One region of the Comamonas testosteroni genome, then DNA from elsewhere that is predicted to be linked to it. Evidence: predicted binding sites of a transcription regulator. Region 1 holds the regulator's gene; each other region holds the start of a gene.

Region 1 (5,539 bases):
AGATGCAAACTCAGATCACGAGCCTGCGCCAGTTTGACGACTTGCTGCGCAACCAGCATATCCGTCGTTGTCCGCGCCTTCTCGGGGTTGGCTGGCAACAAGGCCTGCACGTCATCAAATACGGAAACCGCGCCCAGAAACCTGGATTGCACGCCCAAGATACTGTTGCGCCATGCATGCGCATCATTCTCAGGGGGGACAGGAGCGAGTTGAGGGTCTGCGGCCGGAGGCGCAGCCTCTGCTTCCAGATCGCTTCTGGATAGATCAACCTGAACTGCCTTGAGCTTCAAGGTCCTGAGTGTCTGCAACTGCTCTTCATTGACAATCTTGAAGCTGCTGACGGGAAACGGGTGGCGCAACCAGCCAGTCTCCAGATGGACATACATGCCAATTCGCAGTTGTCCGATATCAATAGCAACGAAACGATTCACTTTGAGCGCTACACACAAGATAAGACATTATTCCGCAGTTCCATGACTGCTCAAGCATGACTAGGGTCTGTTGGGATGCAAACTGCACCAACATTCCCTTCCTGTGTGACTTATCGGCACCAAAGGCTGGGTTTGTAGACCAGATCCATCCACAAAGCCCAACTCGCAACACCAATCAGCATCAGACCCGCAATTCTGGTGCCCCAGCGCGCCCGCAATGTATTGAGATGCGACTGCCCCAGTTGCCACAACCAGGGACCCGCCAGCAGCCACACTGCGCCGCCAACGGCAAAGGCTGTCATGGACAGAGCACCTTGCCAGACTCCGCCACTCAGCGCGGCCACCAGCACTGCCGAATACAGCAAGCCGCAAGGCATCAGGGCCCAGGCAAAGCCCGCGGCCAGACTCCCTCCTGGGGCGACGACCCAGGGCTGGACCCTGGTCCAGACAGAACGCCCCGCCTGCTCCAGCCACACCGGTTGTCGCGCCTGCACCACCATGGCCAGACCCCAGGCCATGACCGCGACATGCATCAGCGTCCACAGCTTCTGCAAGGCCGTTGTCTGGCTGGTCAGCCAGGCCAGACTCTCCATGGCCACGGCAGCCACTCCGCCCAGCAGGGCATAACCAGCAATGCGTCCCAGATGAAACAGACTGGTACGCAGCCATTGGCGTTTTTGCAGGCCGTGCAAGGCGATGACCTGGCCGTCGCTGGTAGGCCTTGCACCCGTCACAACGCTGCAGGGTGCAGCGCACATCACAAGACAATGGGGCCCACCCACGAGCCCCATGATCAAAGCAGTCCAGACCAGCGAAAACAACATGCGCTAGATGATGCGCGAAAAGCGCGCGCGGTTTCGGTCGGCCTGCAAATATCGATCAAACAGCATGGCTACTCCGCGCACAAAAAACCAGCCCAGGCCCGTGACCTTGAAGCCCTCGTCGGATAGCTGAACCAGGCCATTGCGCTGCATTTCCGCCAGTGCTGCCAGCTCCCGAGCAAAGTACTCGCGGAAATTGATCAGCCAGGCCTGCTCCATCGGCTCATACAGGACGGAGCCCTGACACATGATGGCCATGATGATGGCTCTGCGCACCAGATCGTCACGCGAGAGCGCCAATCCGCGCTGCACGGGCAGCATGCCGCCATCAATGGCGTCGTAATACTCTTCCAGGGTCTTGACGTTCTGGCTGTAGGTGGCGCCCACCTTGCCGATGGCCGATACGCCCAACGCAATCAGGTCGCAATCGGGCTGGGTGCTGTAGCCCTGGAAATTGCGATGCAGGCGCCCCTGGCGCTTGGCGACGGCCAGAGAGTCGTCGGGCAGCGCAAAGTGATCCATGCCCACATAGACATAGCCGCCATTCATGAAGGCATCAATTGCGCCGGAGAGCATGTTCAGCTTGTCCTGTCCCATGGGCAAGTCAGCGGATGCAATACGCCTTTGCGGCTTGAAGCGCTCAGGCAGATGCGCATAGGCATACAACGCAATGCGGTCGGGACGCAGCTCATTGACCTGGGCCAGCGTTCGCGCAAAAGACTCGGTTGTCTGCTTGGGCAGACCGTAGATCAGGTCCACATTGATGGAGACAAAGCCCAGACGGCGGGCCTCGGCCACCAACTCAAAGACTTGCTCGGCGGGCTGCTCCCGGTGCACCGCTTTCTGCACTGCGGGATCAAAATCCTGCACGCCAAAGCTCAGGCGATTGAAGCCCATGTCCTTGAGTGCCTTCAACCTCTCGTTGCTGACCGTGCGCGGATCGACCTCGATGGAATACTCGCCGGCTGGATCGAGCTTGAAATGCTCACGCATCAGAAGCATCAGCTGCCGCAGCTCGGCATCGCTGAAGAAGGTCGGCGTGCCGCCTCCCAGATGCAGCTGGCTTACCAACTGGCCTTTACCGCAATGCTCGGTATGCATGGCCAGTTCACGGCTCAGATAATCCAGATACTCGGCAGCCTTCTCATGATGCTTGGTCACGATCTTGTTGCAGGCGCAGTAATAGCAAAGCGACTCGCAAAACGGCACATGCACATAAACGGACAGGGGCAAGGCACGTGAGCCCGAATGCGTCTTGCGCTGTTTCAATGCCAGGATATAGTCATCTGCACCAAAAGCCTCAACAAAACGGTCGGCTGTTGGGAATGATGTGTAGCGTGGGCCGGGGATATCAAAGCGGCTCAGCAACTCAGGCGTGACTGCGGTCATAACTGGGAGTTAGGGTGCGCCCACACTCTGTATAGAGCAGATTTCAATGGAAATCAGATCCTGAAAATCATGCCCGAAATAGGCAAAAGCGCATGTTTTTGAACGAATACGGGCAATGTGCCCCAAGGCAATCACCCTGTCCTTGATGAAAATCAAGAGACATCAAGGCGAGTGCTGCGACAATTTGATCCATCTCATCTTCAACCACGAGGTCAACGACCGGCGCGACTCTCCACTCTGTGTCTGTCTGCGCCGTTGCTAAAAGCCCATGAATCTTCAGACCATCAAAGCATCCTGCTCCAACTGCAATCTGCGTGAACTGTGCATGCCCATGGGCCTGGACGATGAACAAATGGAGCGTATTGACGAGATTGTGGCCACGCGCCGCAAGGTCAAGCGCGGCGGGCTGCTATTTCGCAATGGAGAAGAGTTCACCTCGCTGTACGCCATTCGCACCGGCTTCTTCAAGACCAGCGTGGCCACTGAAGACGGACGCGACCAGGTCACAGGCTTTCAGATGGCCGGCGAGATCATTGGCCTGGACGGCATCGTCAACGACCACCACACCTGCGATGCCGTGGCCCTGGAAGATGCCGAAGTCTGCATCATGCCTTTCGACAAGCTCGAGCAGCTCTCGCGCGAAGTCACGGCGCTGCAAAATCATGTGCACAAGGTCATGAGCCGCGAAATCGTGCGCGAGCATGGCGTAATGCTGCTGCTGGGCAGCATGCGCGCCGAAGAGCGTCTGGCAGCCTTTGTGCTGAACCTGGTGCAGCGTCTGTCGGCACGCGGCTTTTCGAAGTCGGAGTTGGTGCTGCGCATGACGCGTGAAGAAATCGGCAGCTATCTGGGCCTCAAGCTGGAGACCGTGAGCCGCACCTTCTCCAAGTTCGCCGAGGAAGGCATCATCGAAGTCAGACAGCGCCATCTGCGCATTCTGGATACCGATGCGCTCAAGCGCATCGTCAACAGCCAGCAATGCCAGGGCTAAGTTCAGACAGCGGGCTTTTTTGATGGCAGCGAATGCCTGCCAGAAGCTTCCCGCCGCCGAGGCCGCCGGCACAGAGAGCGACCAAGCACCATCCGGGGCCGCCACCGGCCCCGAAACTGCGGCCCTGTGCGCAGCGCTTCACTCGACCAGGGGCTCCGAGACTATGCCCTGGTTCAGATCGCTGGCCGAACGCCCCAACATGACAGTCATCAGTCCGCTGGCCACGGCGACCGCCCAGAAGGCAAAAAAGGCCAGGGTGTAAATGGCATTGCGCGACCATTCCAGAGGCGAGCCCAGCCAGTGCATGTCCAGCGGGTCCACAAAGGCAAATACCACCATTTCCATGATTGCCGCGGCCAGAAAAGCCGGCCAGACAATCCACATCCAGCGTCGAGCATCCATCGCGATTCTCCTTGGCCTGTGGTTTTGAACCCATTTTGCACAATTGCCATGACCTTCCCTGCCATACCAAGGGCATGCACTCAGATAGGAAACCCTGAACCGCTATTATTTAAAGAGCTTCCAGTGCATTCTTTGTATTGACTTAAGGTCAATATCTATCTGAAATAAGCTTTGATAAAGCGCTATGCGCTCCTGATATTGAACCCGCCCGGCCATCCTTTGCCGGTTTTTGAGCACTGCAGACAACCGTCCGACTCTGCGGTCGACCAAGACATAGAGCTCCGCCACGACCGGCCGTGCTCCAGAAAAGTCTGCAACCATAGGCGTAAAAAAAGGCCGCGGAAGCGGCCTTGAGGATGATGCGTTGAAATCGCAGTCAGCGATCCAGCGGATGATCCTTGGCTGGCGTCGCGGCATGGTTGCGCCCCGTCACTGCCGGCGCCAGGCTTTTTTCACTTTCGCTCAGGCGCTGGTTGATTTCCATGCCATGGCGGTAGTAGTCAGGGTCAATCACGGGATCGGGCCTGCTCATTGCGATGTATGCGGTGACAAAGCCGGCAATCACCACGATCACCGGGCCGGCGATGATGAGCCAGACATGGGCAAACTTCCACCAGGGCTTGCCGTCCTCAGGGTGGATGATCTTGGCCGTTTGCGAGACCTTGGCTTGTGCTGCCAACATGATGAAACCTCTTTCCAAAATTCTGACCACCCAGGCACGCATGGCAGGGTGGCATCAATTGTTGCCGATTGGCGGTGCCCTTGTCCGGCCTCCGTGATGGCTCATGAAGACCGGCAAGACTTGGCATTAACGCGGCACCAGGAACACCGTCTTTTCGGAAATACGCCCTGCTCCGGCAGTCACTGCATCCACATTGAAGTGTACGGGGTGCGAGCCGGGAGTGGCTGAGCCATACGGAATCTGCAGCCGCACCGCAATGCCACGTGTCTCTGCAGGGCCAACGCTCACTTCCTGATCGGATGCGACCTCCAGATTCTCCAGGCCCTCGGCGCTGATACGGTAGCGCTGCTCGGACTCGGTGGCGTTCATGATCTGCAGACGGTAGACGTTCTCCAGCTTGCCGCCCGCCACGATGCGCGAAAGCGCGGCACGGTCGCGAATCACGTCGACCTTGAGCGGCTCGCGCAGCACCAGACTGGCGATCATGGCGGCGCTGAGGGCTACCAGCACGGCCGAGTAGATCAGCACGCGCGGACGGAAAATGCGGCGAATCACCTGCACCTGCTTCCAGGCCTTGGCCACGGCATTCTGAGTGGTCAACCGGATCAGGCCACGCGGATACTCCATCTTGTCCATCACGGAGTTGCAGGCATCGATGCACAGACCGCAGCCGATGCACTCATACTGCAGCCCCTTGCGGATGTCGATGCCCACAGGGCAGACCTGAACGCAAAGCTTGCAATCTATGCAGTCCCCCAGGCCTTGTGCCTTGTAGTCAACGTCTTTCTTGCGCGGGCCGCGCGCTTCACCACGCTGGGCGTCG
Region 2 (5,539 bases), 2.1 Mb from region 1:
CTCGACCGCCTCGGGCAAGAACGTAGCCCCTCGCGTGGCCGCCAAGCTGGACGTGGCCCAGATCAGCGACATCACCAAGGTCGACTCCGCCGACACCTTCGAGCGCCCCATCTACGCGGGCAACGCCATTGCCACCGTGCAGTCCGCCGATGCCGTCAAGGTCATCACCGTGCGTACCACGGGCTTTGACGCAGCGGCTGCCACTGGCGGCTCGGCGGCGGTGGAAACGGCGGCTGCCGTGGCCGACAGCGGCAAGAGCGCCTTTGTGGGCAGCGAAGTGACCAAGAGCGACCGTCCCGAACTGACGGCAGCGAAGATCATCGTCTCCGGCGGCCGTGCTCTGGGCTCGGCCGAGAAGTTCACCGAAGTGATCACCCCCCTGGCCGACAAGCTGGGAGCGGCCATCGGTGCCAGCCGTGCGGCTGTCGATGCGGGCTACGCGCCCAACGACCTGCAGGTGGGCCAGACGGGCAAGATCGTGGCGCCGCAGCTGTACATTGCCTGCGGCATCTCGGGAGCGATCCAGCATCTGGCGGGCATGAAGGACTCCAAGGTGATCGTGGCGATCAACAAGGACCCGGAGGCACCGATCTTCTCGGTGGCCGATTACGGTCTGGAAGCCGATCTGTTCACGGCAGTGCCCGAACTGGTCAACGCGCTGTAATTTGGCGCACATCAAAAGAGGGGCTTCAAGCCCCTCTTTTTCCATGGGCGCCTGGCTCGTACAGGTCAGGTCATCAACAATAATTCGGCAGCTGCATGGGCGCTTCAGACCCACTGCATTGATGGAGAGGGAGACTCTGAATGAATCGCAAGCATTGGGTGTTGGCGCGAGTCGGTTTGGTCGCGATGTGTGCAGGTGCTGCTTTGGTGGCGCAGGCCTGGACGGTTGGGCAGGTGGCCCCGATGTCGGGGGCTGAAGCCAGTCAGGGACGGGCCTATGCGCAGGGCATGCGTCTGTACTTTGACCAGGTCAACAAGGCCGGTGGCGTGCAGGGCCAACCTGTGGAGTTGGCTGTGCTCGATGATGTGGGCCACCCTGAAGAGACCGTGACCAAGACGCGCAAGCTGCTGAGCGAATCCAAGCCCGTGGTGCTGGCAGGCTATTTCGGCAATCGCAATCTCTCGGCCTTGCTGGAGAGCAAGGCTCTGGATGGTTCGCAGATTCCGCTGGTGGGCTATCAGAGCACGGACACCCGAGTGCTGGCATCGCCGCAGATGTTCTCCACGCGTGCAGGGCTTGCCGAGCAGGTTGCAAAGATTTCCACCCACCTGGCCACCGTCGGCATCACGCGGCTGGCGTTGGTGTTCGAGGAGCGTCCCGATGCACAGGAGCTGACGGCCTTGGTGACCAAGGCCGTGAACCCCAGCGGGGCCAAGCTGGTGGCTTCGGCCATGCTCAAGAGCCGAGGTGGCTCGGGCAAGGCTGTGCAGGAGCTGCGGGCCGCCAAGACTTCGCCTCAAGCCATTCTCCTGGTGGCTTCCAGCCCTGCCACAGCGGCATTTGTCGAGGCGTATCGCATGGAGGGCGGTACCGCCCAGGTCTATGCCACGGCCGAGGCCGATATCGAGCAGTTGGCCAAGCGTCTTCCTGTGGAGTACATGAGCGGTCTGTCGATTGCCCAGGTGGTGCCCAGTCCCTACAAGGTCTCGGGCAAGCTCAACAAGGAGTTTCGCGACGCGACGATTGCTGCAGGCAAGTCCCTGGACGTTCCGGTGAGCTTTGCCATGATGGAAGGCTTTGTGAATGCCAAAGTCATCGTGGAGGCCATGCGTCGCAGCCAGCCGCTGACGCCGGAAAAAATGAGTGCTGCCTTGCGCGGACTGGAGTCTTATGACCTGGGCGGCTACTGGGTGAACTTCAAGCCCGGGCAAGTGGGATCCAAATATGTGGACCTGTCCATCGTCAATGCCGCCGGGCGTGTGACGCAGTAAGAAACCAAGGCCTGACGCAGTACCGCGTTCAGGCCTTTTTTGCGGCCGCTCCCCTCACGATGATCCTCCGTACACAGAGAAAGCAAAAACTGTTGCCCTGGGGACAGGGAGTGGCGCCATGGCAGGCGAAACTGGCCAAAGGCCAGTCGGACGACTTCACCGTCGGCACAGGAGTGCAAATAGTGAGGCGCCCTTCGAACTGCTTCTGAAACAAGAGCTGACAGCGTATTTGGAACCAACGCTGCAGACCTTTTTTATTCATAAAACGAAGAAGGAGACAACATATGTCCAAGCTGCCACCAGCCCTCAAAAAGCTGGCTTTGCCTGTCATCGGCTCGCCGCTTTTCATCATCAGCAATCCCAAGCTTGTCATCGAGCAGTGCAAGGCCGGTATCGTCGGCTCCATGCCTTCGCTCAATGCCCGTCCGGCCGAGCAGCTGGAAGACTGGCTGGCAGAGATCACCGAGACTCTGGCTGCCTGGGACAAGGCCCATCCCGATCGCCCTTCGGCTCCATTCGCCATCAACCAGATCGTGCACAAGAGCAATGACCGTCTCGAGCACGACATGCAGGTCTGCGCCAAGTACAAGGTGCCCATCATCATCACCAGCCTGGGCGCGCGTGAAGATGTGAACCAGGCCGTGCATAGCTGGGGTGGTGTGGTGCTGCACGACATCATCAACAACAAGTTTGCGCGCAAGGCCATTGAAAAAGGTGCCGACGGCCTGATCGCCGTGGCAGCCGGTGCTGGCGGCCATGCGGGTGTGAAGAGCCCGTTTGCCCTGGTGCAGGAAATTCGCCAATGGTTTGACGGCCCGCTGGCGCTGTCCGGATCGATTGCCACGGGGGGAGCGGTTCTCGCGGCCCAGGCGATGGGTGCGGACTTTGCCTATATCGGCTCGGCCTTCATCGCCACCGACGAGGCGCGTGCCGTGGAAGCCTACAAGCAGGCGATTGTCGAGGGCAACTCCGACGACGTGGTCTACAGCAATCTGTTCACAGGCGTGCATGGCAACTATCTGGCACCGTCGATTCGTGCGGCAGGTCTGGATCCGGAGAACCTGCCCGAGTCCGACCCCAGCAAGATGAATTTTGGCGGCGGCGCGCAAAAGGCCTGGAAGGACATCTGGGGCTGCGGCCAGGGCATCGGTGCCGTCGACAAGGTGCAGCCCACGGCCGAGCTGGTGGCTCGCCTCAAGCGTGAATATGCCGAAGCCAAGGCCAGCCTGCTGGTTGCCTGAGGCAGTTCACTATCTTTCTGTGCCAACGGCGTCTTCGGACGCCGTTTTTTATGGGCGGCTTGCTCGCTTGATGTTGCTCAAGCACGACTTTGACAAGGGTTAACCCTTGTTAAATCGCTTCGGAGTTGATGCGTATCAATGTAGGCCTGGTCCTGCAATTGGCTTTTGCATATCAAGTCATGATGATTGTCAAAAGAAGAGTAGTATTCCGTTAATTTCAGTAAATACTGAAAATTGAGAAATGCAGCACACCCCTTCTTCCTCCACCGACAATCAGGTCGATACAGCACATGCCGAGTTGGCGAGCGTCATCCGTCGCCCCAGCGCGGGAGCTGTGTGGCAGGTGCTTGCCGGACTGATATGGCTGCCGCAGGCAGCCTTGCTGGCCTGGGCTGTACAGCTCATGGCCAACGGTCAGGGCATGGCGGCCGTCTGGCCCATGGCGGCTGGCGTGTTGCTGCTGGGCTTGCTGCGAGCCTGGGCAGAAGGCCATGGCGGCATGCTGGCCAATCGTGCAGCGCGCGCACAGCTCAGCAGCTTGCGTGCCCAGGTGGCGCAGTCGCTGGCCCAGACATCGCCGCTGGACAAAAGCCGCCCTGCCTCGGGTCAGGCCGCCAGCGCCATGGCCGAGCAGGCCGAGGCCATTGTTCCGTGGCTGGCGCGCTACCAGAGTGCGATGTGGCGTGTGCGTGTGCTGCCTCTGGTGATTCTGGCTGCCGTGGCCTTGCAGTCATGGGTAGCGGCTCTGATTTTGATGGTTGCCGCGCCGCTGATTCCACTCTTCATGGCGATCGTGGGCTGGCGTGCCAAGGCGGCCAGCGAAGAGCAGATGCTGCAGCTGGGCCACATGAATGCGTTTTTGCTGGACCGCCTGCGCGGTCTGAGCACACTGCGTGCTCTGCATGCCGTGGAACTGACAGGCCAGCGGCTGCGTGAGCATGCCGAAGATCTGCGCGCCCGCACCATGCGCGTGCTGCGTATTGCCTTTCTGTCTTCTGCGGTGCTTGAGCTTTTCTCGGCGCTGGGCGTGGCCATGGTGGCCGTCTATATAGGCTTTCACCTGCTGGGCACGCTGAATTTCGGAGCCTGGGGCGACAAGCTCGGCCTGGGTCAGGCCATGTTCGTGCTGCTGCTGGCACCGGCATTTTTCGAGCCTTTGCGCGATCTCTCGGCCGTCTGGCATGACAGAGCCGCCGGCGAGGCAGCGCTGCAGACCTTGCAGAGCATGCAGGCCCAGTCTGTGCAGATCGTTGGTGCACAGCATGCTGCTGAACCAGCACTCCCGGAAAATGATCATTCCTCGCCTGGCCGGCCTGTGTCCGTAAGCGTTTCGGAACTCAAGGTTCAGGCACCAGGCAGTGACTCCAGTCTTGCGCCACTGTCTTTGCACATACAGGCCGGCGAACATGTGGCGCTGTGGAGTCCCAGTGGCAGCGGAAAATCCGTACTGCTGGCTCAGATTGCGGGCCTTTTGCCGGTTCAGCAAGGTCGTATCGAAGTCGATCGGCGAGCGCTTGATGCCCGCAGCGCAATACAGCTGCGCCAGCGCATGGCCTGGCTGGGTCAGTTGCCCCATGTCTTTGCCGGCTCGGCCGCGCGCAACATCGCGCTGGGGCGCTGCGCTGTAGGACCCGAACAGATTGCCGAAGCCACGCAGCAGGCGGCACTCGACGAGACCTTGGCGCATCGTCCCGGTGCAAGTCTTGGTGAGGGCGGCGCAGGCCTCTCCGGTGGCGAGGTGGTACGTTTGGCCCTGGCGCGCATGGCCGCGCAGACACAGGCCGGACTGCTGCTGGTCGATGAACCTACCGCTCATCTGGATCCCGAGACAGCGGCCCAGATCACGCAGTCCTTGCGCCATCTGGCCAGGGGCCGCACCATGCTGGTCGCGACCCACGATGCACAGCTGGCCGCTGCCATGGATCGCGTGATCGAGCTGCCACTGCTGCTACGGCAAGAGGAGCAGCAGGTATGAAGACACGGGACATCTCAATGCGCGAAATGCTGAAGCTGCTGGGCCAGATGGCACCGCGCAATCTCTGGCTGGGCGGTGCTGCCCTGGCTGCGCTCACGGTGCTGATGGGCATGGCATTGCTGGGCCTGTCGGGCTGGTTCATCACGGCCACGGCCCTGGCCGGGTTGGTGCCTGCTACGGCCCTGGTGTTCGATGTGTTCATGCCGTCGGCCGGCATTCGCCTGCTGGCTGTGGGCCGCACCGGTGCCCGCTATGCCGAGCGCCTGGTGACCCACGATGCCACGCTGGCCGTGCTGGCCGCTTTGCGCCAGAGACTGTTCCTGAGCTGGGCTCGACCGCAGGCTGCCCGCCTGCTGCTGCAGCGCCCGGCAAGGCTGTTGCAGCGTCT
Region 3 (5,539 bases), 1.1 Mb from region 1:
CTTCTTGGAAGCAGTGCTTTGGATTACACGAACAGGTAGCCCTTGGCGAGATTTGCCGCCTGAGTTTGGCAAGTGGAACACCGTCTTCCAGCGGTTTCGCGACTGGGTCAAAGCTGATGGTTTTCAAAAGCTGTTTGATGCAGTCAGCGATCAACCGGACATGGAATACGTGATGGTGGATGCAACGATTGTGCGAGTGCACCGGCATGGTCAGGGTGCAAAAGGGGGTCTGCGGGCCAGGCCACAGGTCGCAGTCGAGGTGGTTTGTCCACCAAGATCTTGGCGCTGACAGATGCCCTCGGGAACTTGATGCGATTTGTTTTGTTGCCAGTCCAACGGCATGATCTTCAAGGTGTAGAGCAGCTTCTTGAAGGCGTAGATCTGTGGGCATTGTTGAGCGCCCCGTTGACTTCTGCATCTGCCCTGTAAGTCTTCCCGTAACACCTCCATGATTGAAGATGTTGCGACGACCGGTTGAATCCGTCCAATACAGCAGCGTTGACTCCAAACGCTTGTACCGAGCCCATGGCCGAGTACCCAGCATGAGTCGCAGAGGAAGCTGCTGGGACAATGTCGTCATGGAATCGCTCTTCAGCAGTCTGAAGAAGGAGCGCATTCGCAAGCGGATCTACAAGACCCGGGACATGGCCCGGGCCGATGTGTTTGACTACATCGAGGTGTTCTACAACCGCTCACGCCGCCACAGTCATCTGGGTGGCATTAGTCCCGAAGCGTTTGAGCGTATCCGGTCTTGAGGCTGGGAATTTGTCTACTGGAGTAGGGGCCGTCCACTCCCATTGGAGCACAGCTTCAACTGTGCCAAGGCGCCGCTCCACGGCTTCCGCCAGCATGTCGTGCACAGGCTCTCCCGCAAGTCCCTTGCCCTCCCAAGCGCGCCAGGCCAGGATCTCCCGGTCGCAGCAGTCCTTGGCGAAGGTGGCTGTGACCGTCTCGCCCGAAGCGCACTTGATCTCAAAGCCGTCAGAGCACCAGCGCATGTTGCTCATCGGCACACTGACCTGGCCATCGTGAATGAGGCTCGAATACCGCCGACTGGGCGTCTTTGGCAGCAGCAATTGATGCCGCGCCATGACCCGTTAGAGGCGCTTGTGGACCACCGATTGTGGCCCAAGGTCGTGTGTGAATGTGGTTTGGGTAATTGTTAGTTGTAAAACTATTCTAGGGAAACCACGGGGATGGAATCCATTGTTGATATGAATGTGCATCAATATAATTGTTAGGTATCTAATAAAAAATACGGATCAACTGTGTATGTCGATGTCTGCTTTGATTATTCCGAAGTCAACTGAGCAGCCGCCGCTCTGGTCAGAGGCGCTGTTGCTGGGGCAAGTGCCAATCGATGATGAGCACGAGCGGCTCGCTTGGCTAATCGAGCGCATGCAGCGCGCCAGTGCTTCCGATATGGCGCAAGCGCTCGAAGCGGTAATCGCGCATGCTGCATCGCACTTCGCAGCTGAGAACGAGCTGATGGTTGGTACGCAATTTCCTCCGCGCGACTGTCACATTCGTGAGCACGATGCCGTGCTTTCGACGCTTCGGGGTGTGCTCCGGCGTCTGGATTGCAGCGACGAAATCAGCGTCGCATACAGGTTGGCGGATGAGTTGGCTGCCTGGTTCCCTGCCCATGTCCAGCACCTCGATTCGGCCCTTTCCCATTGGCTTTGCAAGCTGCAGCACGGCGCTAAACCGATAGTGCTGCGCAAGGTGCGCAAATCTGCGGCTGCCTTGGCGACCTAATTCAACCCCTTTTTTAATCACCCCTGTAGAGAATTCATCATGATGACCCACGAAGAAAACGAGCTGCTTTGTCGCGTTGAAGGCGACGCCCCGATGGGGCGTCTCATGCGTCGCCATTGGACGCCCATCTGCCTAGTGGAGGAGGTGGGTGAGCCCGACGGTACGCCAGTGAAAGCGCGTGCGTTCGGCGAGGATCTGGTGGTCTTTCGCGACAGTGAGGGCCGCGTCGGTGTCATGGACGAGTATTGCCCTCACCGCCGAGCCTCGCTGGTGTACGGTCGCAACGAGGAGGGAGGTCTGCGCTGCCTCTACCACGGCTGGAAGATGGATGTCGATGGCAACGTGCTGGAGATGGCGTCCGAGCCAGCAGCCAGCGGCATGGTTGACAAGGTTAAGCACACCGCGTATCCGACCCAAGAGTGGGCCGGTATGGTGTGGGCTTACATGGGGCCGAAGGAAACCATGCCTGAATTCCTGCCGCCGGCATGGGCGCCAACGGCCGACACGCGGGTGAGCATCGCGAAGGTGCTACTGCCGTGCAACTGGGCGCAGATTCTCGAAGGCGCTATCGACTCAGCCCATAGCTCCAGTCTCCATTCCTCAGATATGGTGCCGGCTCGGGTCGATGGCGCGAAGGCCACCGACAAGACTTGGCTGCGTCCCTCGACCGACAAGGCTCCGCGCATGCAGGTGCAGCGTACCGGTTACGGTTTTCGCTATGCCGCGTTGCGCCGGCCGCTCTCGAATGCTGCGGAGAACGATTACGTGCGCTCCACGGTTTTCGTGGCCCCGGCTACTGCGCTGATCCCGCCAAACAACCTCTATAACGTGGCCAACATTAACGTGCCGATGGATGACACAAACACGGCGTTCTATTTCATCGCGTGGGGCCATCCGTCGCAAACGCCGGAGACTGAAACCTGGCGCAAGTTTTTGCGTCAGACGGTGGGGGTCGACCTGGATCAAAACTACCGTCCCTTGCGCAATGAAGCAAACAAATTCTGGCAGGACCGTAACGCTATGAAGGCCGGTAACTTCACTGGCATCACTGGTTTCCCTAACCAAGATGTCGCGATGTGGCTGACTATGGGGCCCATCGCCGACCGTACCCATGACCGCCTGGGCGCAAGCGATCTGGCTATCGTGGAATTTCGCAAGCAGATGCTCGACGCGGTGAAGGCCTTCGAGCAAGGGGCACCTGCCATCGGGACGGGGGTCGAGGCGGCGACGCCAACGGTCTGTTCCTTCCAAGCCATCGTCCCAAAGACGACCGACTGGCGCACATATGACGCTCACTATGTCTGGCTGGATGGCCAGGATCGCCCCGAGTTCGAACCCTCCTATTCCGTGAAGTCCTGATCCCATGAGTAAACTCCAACTTTCCGTCGCTATGGGCGACTACGACCGTACTCGAGCATTGTTCGATGGCCGTGTGCAAATAGATGGCGTCGACCCAGTGTATATGCTCCTCAATCCCGAGGAGATGTTCTTCCGAGCGATGCGTAGCATTGACTTCGACGTCACCGAGCTTTCTTTCTCCAGCTACTTGGTGAAACACTCGCGCGGTGAGTGTCCCTATATCGCGCTGCCGGTCTTTCTGTCGCGGGCTTTTCGGCACACATCAATCTACGTCCGCAAGGACCGTATTAGGGAGCCTTCTGACCTGAAGGGCAAGCGCATTGGTGTACCTGAGTATCAACTTACCGCTAATGTATGGGCACGAGCGGTCTTGCAAGACGATTTCGGAGTCAGTCCCTCCGATGTGACCTGGGTACGCGGAGGCATTGAGACGCCCGGTCGCCCTGAGAAAGTCAAACTGCAGCTTCCAGCTGATATCCGTATTGAACAGGCTCCCGAGGGGGCAACGATTTCGCAAATGCTCGATTCAGGAGAGATCGACGCTTTTATGGCCCCCCGTCCACCCAGTCGGGCAGCGCTGGCCAACCCAAATATTGGCTGGCTCTTCGACGATCCGACTGCGGTAGCCAAGGACTATTACCGTCGTACTGGCGTCTTTCCGATCATGCATGTGGCGGCAATTAAAAAAGATCTGGCGGCCAAGCACCCTTGGCTGGCAGCTGCGATTGTGAAGGCTTTCACCCAGTCCAAGGCTGTGGCTTTGGAGCTTCTTTCCGATACCTCAGCCACCAAGGTCACGCTTCCATTCGTTGAAGAGCAACTGCACGCTGCACGCGTGGCTATGGGTGAGGATTTCTGGTCCTATGGTGTGGCGCCGGCAAGTAGGACCCTGGAGACCTTCGTTCGTAGTCATTACGAGCAAGGTCTGTCATCCAGACTGGTTTCAGTTAGTGAGCTGTTCCATCCCGCAACCTATGAGAGCTACAGCATCTAAATCCAAAAAAACATAAGTGGAGACAAACCTCATGAGACGCAAAACCCTAATCAAGTTGCTTGGGATCGCCTTTCTGGCTCCCTTTGCATTTAGCTCCAGCGCGTACGCTCAAAACTACCCGACCCGCGCCATCAAGTTGGTCGTTCCCTACTCTGCAGGTGGCCTTCCTGACACAGTGGCTCGTATCCTCTCTCGTCCGTTGGGCGATGTATTGGGGCAGTCGGTCTACGTCGATAATCGGCCCGGCGCCGGTGGCGCGGTGGCAGCATCAGCGATACTGCAGGTGCCTGCAGATGGCTACACGCTGCTTGTGACCGATGGACCGATGTTGTCGATCACCCCGCTGCTTACAAAGAAGATTAGCTACGACGCTGGTCGAGACTTCGTCCCGGTTTCGCTCGTCGGCAAGGCTCCGCTGTTCCTTGCTGTCAATGCGAAGGTTAAGGCGAAGACGCTGGAGGAGCTCATCGCGCTGGCGAAGGCCAAGCCGGGAGAGCTTAACTATGGCTCAGCTGGCACAGGCAGCATCCACCACCTCACGGCAGAGGCCATGAATGCTAGCTTGGGCCTCACGATGACACACGTCCCGTTTAAGGGGAGCGCCAACTCGGTGCCTGCGATGATCGGGGGGCAGGTCGACATGGTTTTCGCTTCGCCACCATCTCTCATGGGGTTTGTCAAATCGGGACAAGCTCGGCTTTTGGCCACTAATTCCTCAGCCCGCTCCCTTCTAGTGCCACAAATGCCTTCGCTGGCCGAAAAAATTCCTGGCTTTGACTTTGCCTTTACGGTTGCAGTGTTGGGAAAGAAGGGCACACCAGAAGCAGTGGTTAGTCGCATTAATGCTGAGATTGACAAGATCGTGAAGATGCCCGATGTCATTGAACAGTTACGCACTGCCGGTGTTGACCCAGTAGGTGGCTCAGTGGACCAATTGGTGCAGGCACTACGCGCCGAGAAGACGCAGGTCACAGACGCGGCTAAGCGGGCCCAACTCAAGGCTGAATAATAGAGATTTCACAATGTCTTCTACGCATACTCACTCCGATACGCAGATGCCGTTGAGGGTGTCTCGCATCATCGACTTGGCGCTCGACATCCGCAGCTTTGAGTTGGTGCATGACGATGGCAGCGATCTACCCCCCTTCACTCCCGGCTCGCATGTAAAGGTTCAAACCCCTAACGGCATGCTGCGAAAATATTCGCTCTGCAATGACCCGACAGAGCGAAAGCGCTATGTTATTGCCGTCAAGCGCGACCCCGAAGGGCAGGGCGGTTCACTTTCAATGCATGAGCAACTGCAGGAAGGCGACACGCTGCCTACATCGCTTCCTTCCAACGCATTTCCGCTGGTGGATAACGCCAAGCGCTACCTTTTTATCGCAGGGGGTATTGGCATCACGCCGATCCTTTCCATGATCCGTTCGT
Region 4 (5,539 bases), 1.5 Mb from region 1:
GCCAACATTCCCGTCAATCTGGCCTTGGCCCAGAAGCTCAGGCTCGACGAGAACACCTACAGCATCTCCATCCCGCTGGGCGCCACCATCAATATGGCCGGCGCTGCCGTCACCATCAGCGTGCTGACACTGGCCGCTGCCCATACGCTCAATATCTCGGTGGACATTCCCACGGCCATACTGCTGTGCGTGGTCTCTGCGGTCTGTGCCTGCGGTGCCTCGGGTGTACCCGGTGGCTCGCTGCTGCTGATTCCGCTGGCCTGCAGCCTGTTCAACATCCCCAACGATGTGGCCATGCAGGTAGTGGGTGTCGGCTATGTGATCGGCGTGATTCAGGACTCGACCGAGACAGCCCTCAATTCCTCGACCGACGTGCTGTTTACCGCAGCCGCCTGCCGCGCCGCAGAGCGCAGGGCCGGACTGGAAGTCGCGCGCATCTGAGGCTTGAATTCAGAGACTACCGATTTGATAGCTTCAAGTGCCTGTTTGATAAGTGCCAGACGCCAAAAAGGCCTGTGATCACACAGGCCTTTTTGTTTTTTCAGACAGAGCGTCCGGCTTCTATGGTGATGCTGCGATCACATTGCGTCGCAATCTCGCGGTCATGCGTCACCAGAATCAGGGTCGTGCCGCGCTCGCGGTTGAGCGCAAACATCAGCTCCATGATGGTCTGGCCCGTGGCGAAGTCCAGGCTGCCGGTGGGCTCATCGGCCAGCAGCACGGCCGGCTCCACCACAAAAGCACGCGCCAGGGCCACGCGCTGCTGCTCGCCACCCGACATCAGCCTGGGATAGTGATTGAGACGCTGACCCAGGCCCACACGCTCCAGCATCTGCGAAGCCCGTGCTCTCGCATCGCGCTGCCCCGCCAGCTCCAGCGGCAGCATGACATTTTCCAAAGCCGTGAGATTGCCCAGCAACTGAAAGCTCTGGAAGACAAAGCCCATCTTCTGTGCCCGCACCGCCGCCCTGTCGTCCTCGCTGAGTGCAAACAGATCCTGGCCCAGCAGGCGGACCGTGCCGTGACTGGGGGTATCGAGGCCGGCCAGAATCGACAGCAAAGTGCTTTTACCCGAGCCGGAGGCCCCCACAATGGCAACGGTTTCACCGGCCGTGAAACTCAGATTGATATCCCGCAAAATATCCAGCACGCCTGTGGAATCGCTCACCGATTTGGACAGTTGCTCAACGGCAATCAAAGGAATGGCAAGAGTTGTGGACATGAATCAATTGGATAGCAAAAACGTCAAGAGTCGCAGCCAGCACTTTGCGCTGCAGCGCCGTCACTGTATCGCTGTTGCCCTGACGCTAGCCATTTCAGGGGCTTGCGGTGCGGCAGTGGCCTCATCGCCTGCCAGGAACAAGGAGCCGGCCAAGGCCGCTCCCGGTGCGAAATCCGGCCCGGTGCTGGTGCTTGGCGATTCGCTCAGTGCCGAGTACGGGCTGACGCGCGGCAAGGGCTGGGTACAGTTGCTGCAGCAGCGCATGAATGACGAAAAAAATCCGCGCAAGGTGGTCAATGCCAGTATCAGCGGCGAGACTACGGCCGGCGGCAGAGCGCGCCTGGCGTCACTGCTCAGGCAGCATGAGCCGGGCATCGTGATTCTGGAGCTGGGCGGCAACGACGCATTGCGCGGCCTGGCGCTGCAGAGCACACAGCAAAATCTGGAAGTCATGATCAAGGCCGCCAGGGAGGCCGGGGCCCAGGTGCTGCTGGTTGGCATGCAGGTACCGCCCAACTATGGAGCAACCTATACCGAGCAATTTGCCGAGATGTTCAGGAGCATTGCCGACGCGCAAAGTCTGCCGCTGGTGCCGTTTCTGCTGTCGGGCATCGGCGATGCGGCGGATGCCGAGCGATGGTTTCAGAGCGACCGCATTCACCCCAATGCCCAGGCTCAGCCACAGATGCTGGCCAATGTCTGGCCCAAGCTGAAGCCCCTGCTGAAATAAGCGACGGCCGCGCGGCCTCAGTCGCTGCCGCCTCCTCCATCACCGCCTGCGTCACTGCCGTCCGAGCTGCAAGCGCTCCCGCTGCTGTCCGAGCCGCAGAAATAGCTGTCGTTGAAGACGTCGCGGCCATCTTCGCGGCTGCTCGCCGAAGTCCAGGCCAGCTGCGAATCGGTGCTGTGGCCCGAAGCGCCTGGCTGGGGCGCAAAGACTTTTTTCAGCCAGTTCCAGAACTCCATGGCATCCCCCTCATTGCGCCTCAAGCAGGATCCTCCTTGCTTTCGGCGCGGACGCTGGCTTTATAGGCATGCCAGCTGGCGCAACCCAGCAGCGGTCCGATGACGATCAGACCTGCACTGTAGAAGAGCAGCGAGACCATAATCAACACGGTGATGATCAGCCCCCACAACAGCATCACGCCCGTATTGGCACCTACCACGCGCATGCTGGTGATGCAGGCCGTCAAGGCATCGGTATCCAGATCAAGAATGGTTGGCAGTGAAACCACCATGCTGGCAAACACCAAGGCAGCAAATATCCCGCCCACTGCGGTGTAGCTCAGCAGGAATTCCCAGTTCTCTGGCCGCAGCAGGGTCTGCAGCAAGGTCGCCGTACTGGGCATGCCGGTATCGAACGAGATGGCGAACACCACCATGGCGGCGCGCCCCCAGAGCATCTCCAGCACCATCAGCACCATGACCAGCATGCCCATGCTGGCCAGATGCTTGTCCCAGCAAGTCAGAGATTCCGACATCAGCACGGCCTTGCCCTGCTCCAGCTGCTTGCTGATGTAGTACAGACCCATGGCCATGAAGGGTCCGACCAGCAGACAGCCGCTGGCCATGGACATCAGATATTCGGGGCTGGAGCGAAACACCCAGGCCATCAGGCGCGCCATGCCCCAGAAACACAGGCCGTAGAACAGCGCAATCATCGGTGCGCGACGCACATCGCCCAGACCGAGCAGCAGCCATTGCCAGGGCTCGCTCCAGCGCAGTTGCAGAATCTGCAGATTGCCGGACTCGGCCTTGACCTCGGAAACAGGGGAAGCTTGCATGCGAGACCCTCCTTGTCGCCCGTGCCGCACCTGGTTGGCAGCAACTGACAGGCACAAGGTACCCGCTCAACCTCGAATCTGCATTGCGGAAAGCCCGCATGCCAGCCTCCGCGCTTCACTATCAAAACAATAGCTCACAGCACTTATCTTTTATTGATTTCAGTCAATAATGACGCTGAAATCACTTCTCAACAAGCGCTGCCAGCTCCTATTTAAATAGCTTCAACCAAAGGCCTTGAGCAGAGCCTGGGCCAGATCGGCCTGCAGATCGGTCGCATCTTCGAGGCCGATGGCAAAGCGCACCACGGTCCCCGCCTGGATATGGGGTGTGGCACGGCTGCGCATCTGCGGCAGCTCATAGGGCACGACCAGGCTCACAGGCCCGCCCCAGCTGTAGCCCAGCTTGAACAGGTGCAGGCTGTCGCAGAAGCGATCCACGGCCTCCTGGTCGAAGCGCTCGTCAATGACCACGCTGAACAGACCTGCCGCCACGCCATCCTGGCCCTGCCCTTGTGCGCACAGCTGCTTCCAGCAAGCGTAGCCCGGGGCTCCAGGCATGGCGGGGTGCAGCACCTGCGCCACGGCACTTTGGGTGGCCAGCCACTGCGCCAGCTGGCGGGCCGACTTGTCCTGGGCGTGATAGCGCAGACCGATGCTGGGCAGGCTGCGCAACACGGCTTCAGCGTCATTGCCGCTCACGCCCAGGCCCAGGCGCATGTGCGCGAGCTTGATGCGCATATGCAGGGGCTGGTTGCGCGTGATGATGCTGCCCATCAGCACATCGCCGCCGCCGCTGGGGTATTTGGTCAGGGCATGGACCGTGACATCGATGCCCAGGCTGCCATCGCCCAGCAGGTCGAAGGGACGGAAAGCCAGGCCCGCGCCCCAGGTGTTGTCCAGCACCATGGTCACGCCCCTGGCCCGGCACAGGCGCACCTGCTCGACGAGATCGGGAAACTCCATGGTTACCGAGCCAGGAGCCTCCAGCCAGACCAGCTTGGTGGCTGGCGTGATCTTGGCCGCCAGATCTTCGACACTCATGGGGTCGTAGTACCGATGGCGAATGCCGAAATGGGCCAGCTCGCCCTCGGTCAGCGTCTTGTTGGGACCGTATACGTTATCGGGCAGCAGCACCTCGTCGCCCGTCCTGAGCAGCGCCAGCGACACCGTGGCAATCGCGGCCAGGCCGCTGGGTACCAGCAGGCATTGCAGACCACCCTCCAGCGATGCCAGACGTTCTTCCAGGGCATAGGTCGTGGGCGTGCCATGCAGGCCGTAGGTGTAGCTGCTCTTGTCCAGCCAGCGGCGCTCGCGCATGGCCTGCACATTCTCGAAGTACACGGTCGAGGCCTTGTGCACGGCAAGCTGCGGGCCTTCGAAGTCCGTGGGTGGCTTGTAGGGATGATGGATCAGGTGGGTGGAAAGCTTGTGGTCGGCTTGGGTCATGCCCTGATCTTAGTGCCATGCAGCCACAAAAAAGCCAGAGGGCTTGCGCGCTCTGGCTTCATGCGGGTTGGCGGCCTAGGAGTATCAGCCGGCCTTCACGGTCAGATTGTTGTTGACCGAGGTCACGCCCTTGGCAGCCTTGGCGATCTCGCCGGCCTGGGTCTTGACGGCTTCGCTGGGCACGGTGCCGGTCAGGGTCACTGCGCCGCCCTTGGTGTCCACATTGATCTGCAGGGCGCTGATTTCCGGGGCCTTGATCAAATCGGTCTTGACGGCAGCGGTGATGCCGGCGTCATCGAGGGCAGCCCCCGCCTTGGCTGCGCCTTCTTCCATCTTGTTGCCAGCCTTTTCCATGGCGGCACCGGTAGCTTCACCAGCCTTGGCCAATGCATCGGCAGCTGCATCGCCGGCCTTGGCCGTACCTTCTTCAATCTTGCTGCCAGCATTTTCCGCAGCCTTCTCGGTCTGGGAAATGGCGGAATCGAGCTTCTGGCCAGCGGTCTTGTTGTCGTCGGACTTGCCGCAGGCAGCCAAGCCAAAGGCCAAGGCGGTAATGGCCAGAACTTGAGCGGAACGCTTGAACATAGTGGTCATATCGATTTCTCCCTTAATGCTTGCAAAAACATGACGGTCAACTGTAACGAACCACCATTTTGGCTCGGATACGAACTTTTCCAGCATCTCTGTAGGACAAATTTGTCCGAATTTGTGACATTTGATTAATAAGTGTTTTCTTCTGTGATTTACAGAAACTCTATGCAAGCCATGCGCTAGTCCGCAACCCCTTGCATGCGCGGATGGCGCGCAAATGCCAACCCCAGCAGGGTAGCCAACAGCATGACGAAGCAGGCAAACAGACTCACGGCCAGCTTCACGCTCCAGTGGTCGGCAATCCAGCCCACTGCCATCATGGGCAGCATGGATCCCAGCAGACCGATGGTCTGATAGCTGGACAACATGCCTGCCCGGTTGTCGGGCCTGGCAAGACGGCCCACCATGGTCATGCCGGCCAGCATGCACATGCCATGCCCCAGTGCCGTCAAACACACGCCCAAGATGAACAGCAGCGCCGAGCGCATCTGCAGAT

What was found. Region 1 encodes FNR, which switches genes on or off when oxygen is low (the NO sensors DNR and NnrR bind a similar motif). Its sites were predicted from a motif close to TTGATNNNNATCAA; they were not measured.
Region 2: the regulator FNR is predicted to act here: its motif matches at 3,302-3,315, upstream of cydD (thiol reductant ABC exporter subunit CydD).
Region 3: the regulator FNR is predicted to act here: its motif matches at 1,216-1,229, upstream of F0P97_RS15475 (hemerythrin domain-containing protein).
Region 4: the regulator FNR is predicted to act here: its motif matches at 3,160-3,173, upstream of F0P97_RS17430 (DUF2189 domain-containing protein).

What each region holds. Positions count from the first base shown of each region.
Region 1 is NZ_CP043568.1:2,293,967-2,299,505, reverse strand. It holds gene F0P97_RS10500 (HD-GYP domain-containing protein) at 1-431, opposite strand, end outside; gene F0P97_RS10495 (sulfite exporter TauE/SafE family protein) at 542-1,255, opposite strand; gene hemN (oxygen-independent coproporphyrinogen III oxidase) at 1,259-2,641, opposite strand; gene fnr (fumarate/nitrate reduction transcriptional regulator Fnr) at 2,910-3,632, shown strand; gene F0P97_RS10480 (hypothetical protein) at 3,771-4,034, opposite strand; gene F0P97_RS10475 (FixH family protein) at 4,411-4,716, opposite strand; gene ccoG (cytochrome c oxidase accessory protein CcoG) at 4,843-5,539, opposite strand, start outside.
Region 2 is NZ_CP043568.1:4,344,507-4,350,045, reverse strand. It holds gene F0P97_RS20010 (electron transfer flavoprotein subunit alpha/FixB family protein) at 1-664, shown strand, start outside; gene F0P97_RS20005 (ABC transporter substrate-binding protein) at 805-1,935, shown strand; gene F0P97_RS20000 (NAD(P)H-dependent flavin oxidoreductase) at 2,220-3,176, shown strand; gene cydD (thiol reductant ABC exporter subunit CydD) at 3,418-5,151, shown strand; gene F0P97_RS19990 (amino acid ABC transporter ATP-binding/permease protein) at 5,148-5,539, shown strand, end outside.
Region 3 is NZ_CP043568.1:3,366,823-3,372,361, reverse strand. It holds partial or broken gene F0P97_RS27685 (IS5 family transposase) at 1-426, shown strand, start outside; partial or broken gene F0P97_RS15485 (IS3 family transposase) at 486-755, shown strand; partial or broken gene F0P97_RS15480 (IS3 family transposase) at 798-1,097, opposite strand; gene F0P97_RS15475 (hemerythrin domain-containing protein) at 1,273-1,758, shown strand; gene F0P97_RS15470 (Rieske 2Fe-2S domain-containing protein) at 1,798-3,117, shown strand; gene F0P97_RS15465 (ABC transporter substrate-binding protein) at 3,122-4,111, shown strand; gene F0P97_RS15460 (Bug family tripartite tricarboxylate transporter substrate binding protein) at 4,143-5,120, shown strand; gene F0P97_RS15455 (PDR/VanB family oxidoreductase) at 5,134-5,539, shown strand, end outside.
Region 4 is NZ_CP043568.1:3,778,031-3,783,569, forward strand. It holds gene sstT (serine/threonine transporter SstT) at 1-441, shown strand, start outside; gene F0P97_RS17415 (ABC transporter ATP-binding protein) at 542-1,222, opposite strand; gene F0P97_RS17420 (arylesterase) at 1,221-1,952, shown strand; gene F0P97_RS17425 (hypothetical protein) at 1,970-2,188, opposite strand; gene F0P97_RS17430 (DUF2189 domain-containing protein) at 2,209-3,006, opposite strand; gene F0P97_RS17435 (PLP-dependent transferase) at 3,229-4,452, opposite strand; gene F0P97_RS17440 (BON domain-containing protein) at 4,537-5,046, opposite strand; gene F0P97_RS17445 (MFS transporter) at 5,223-5,539, opposite strand, start outside.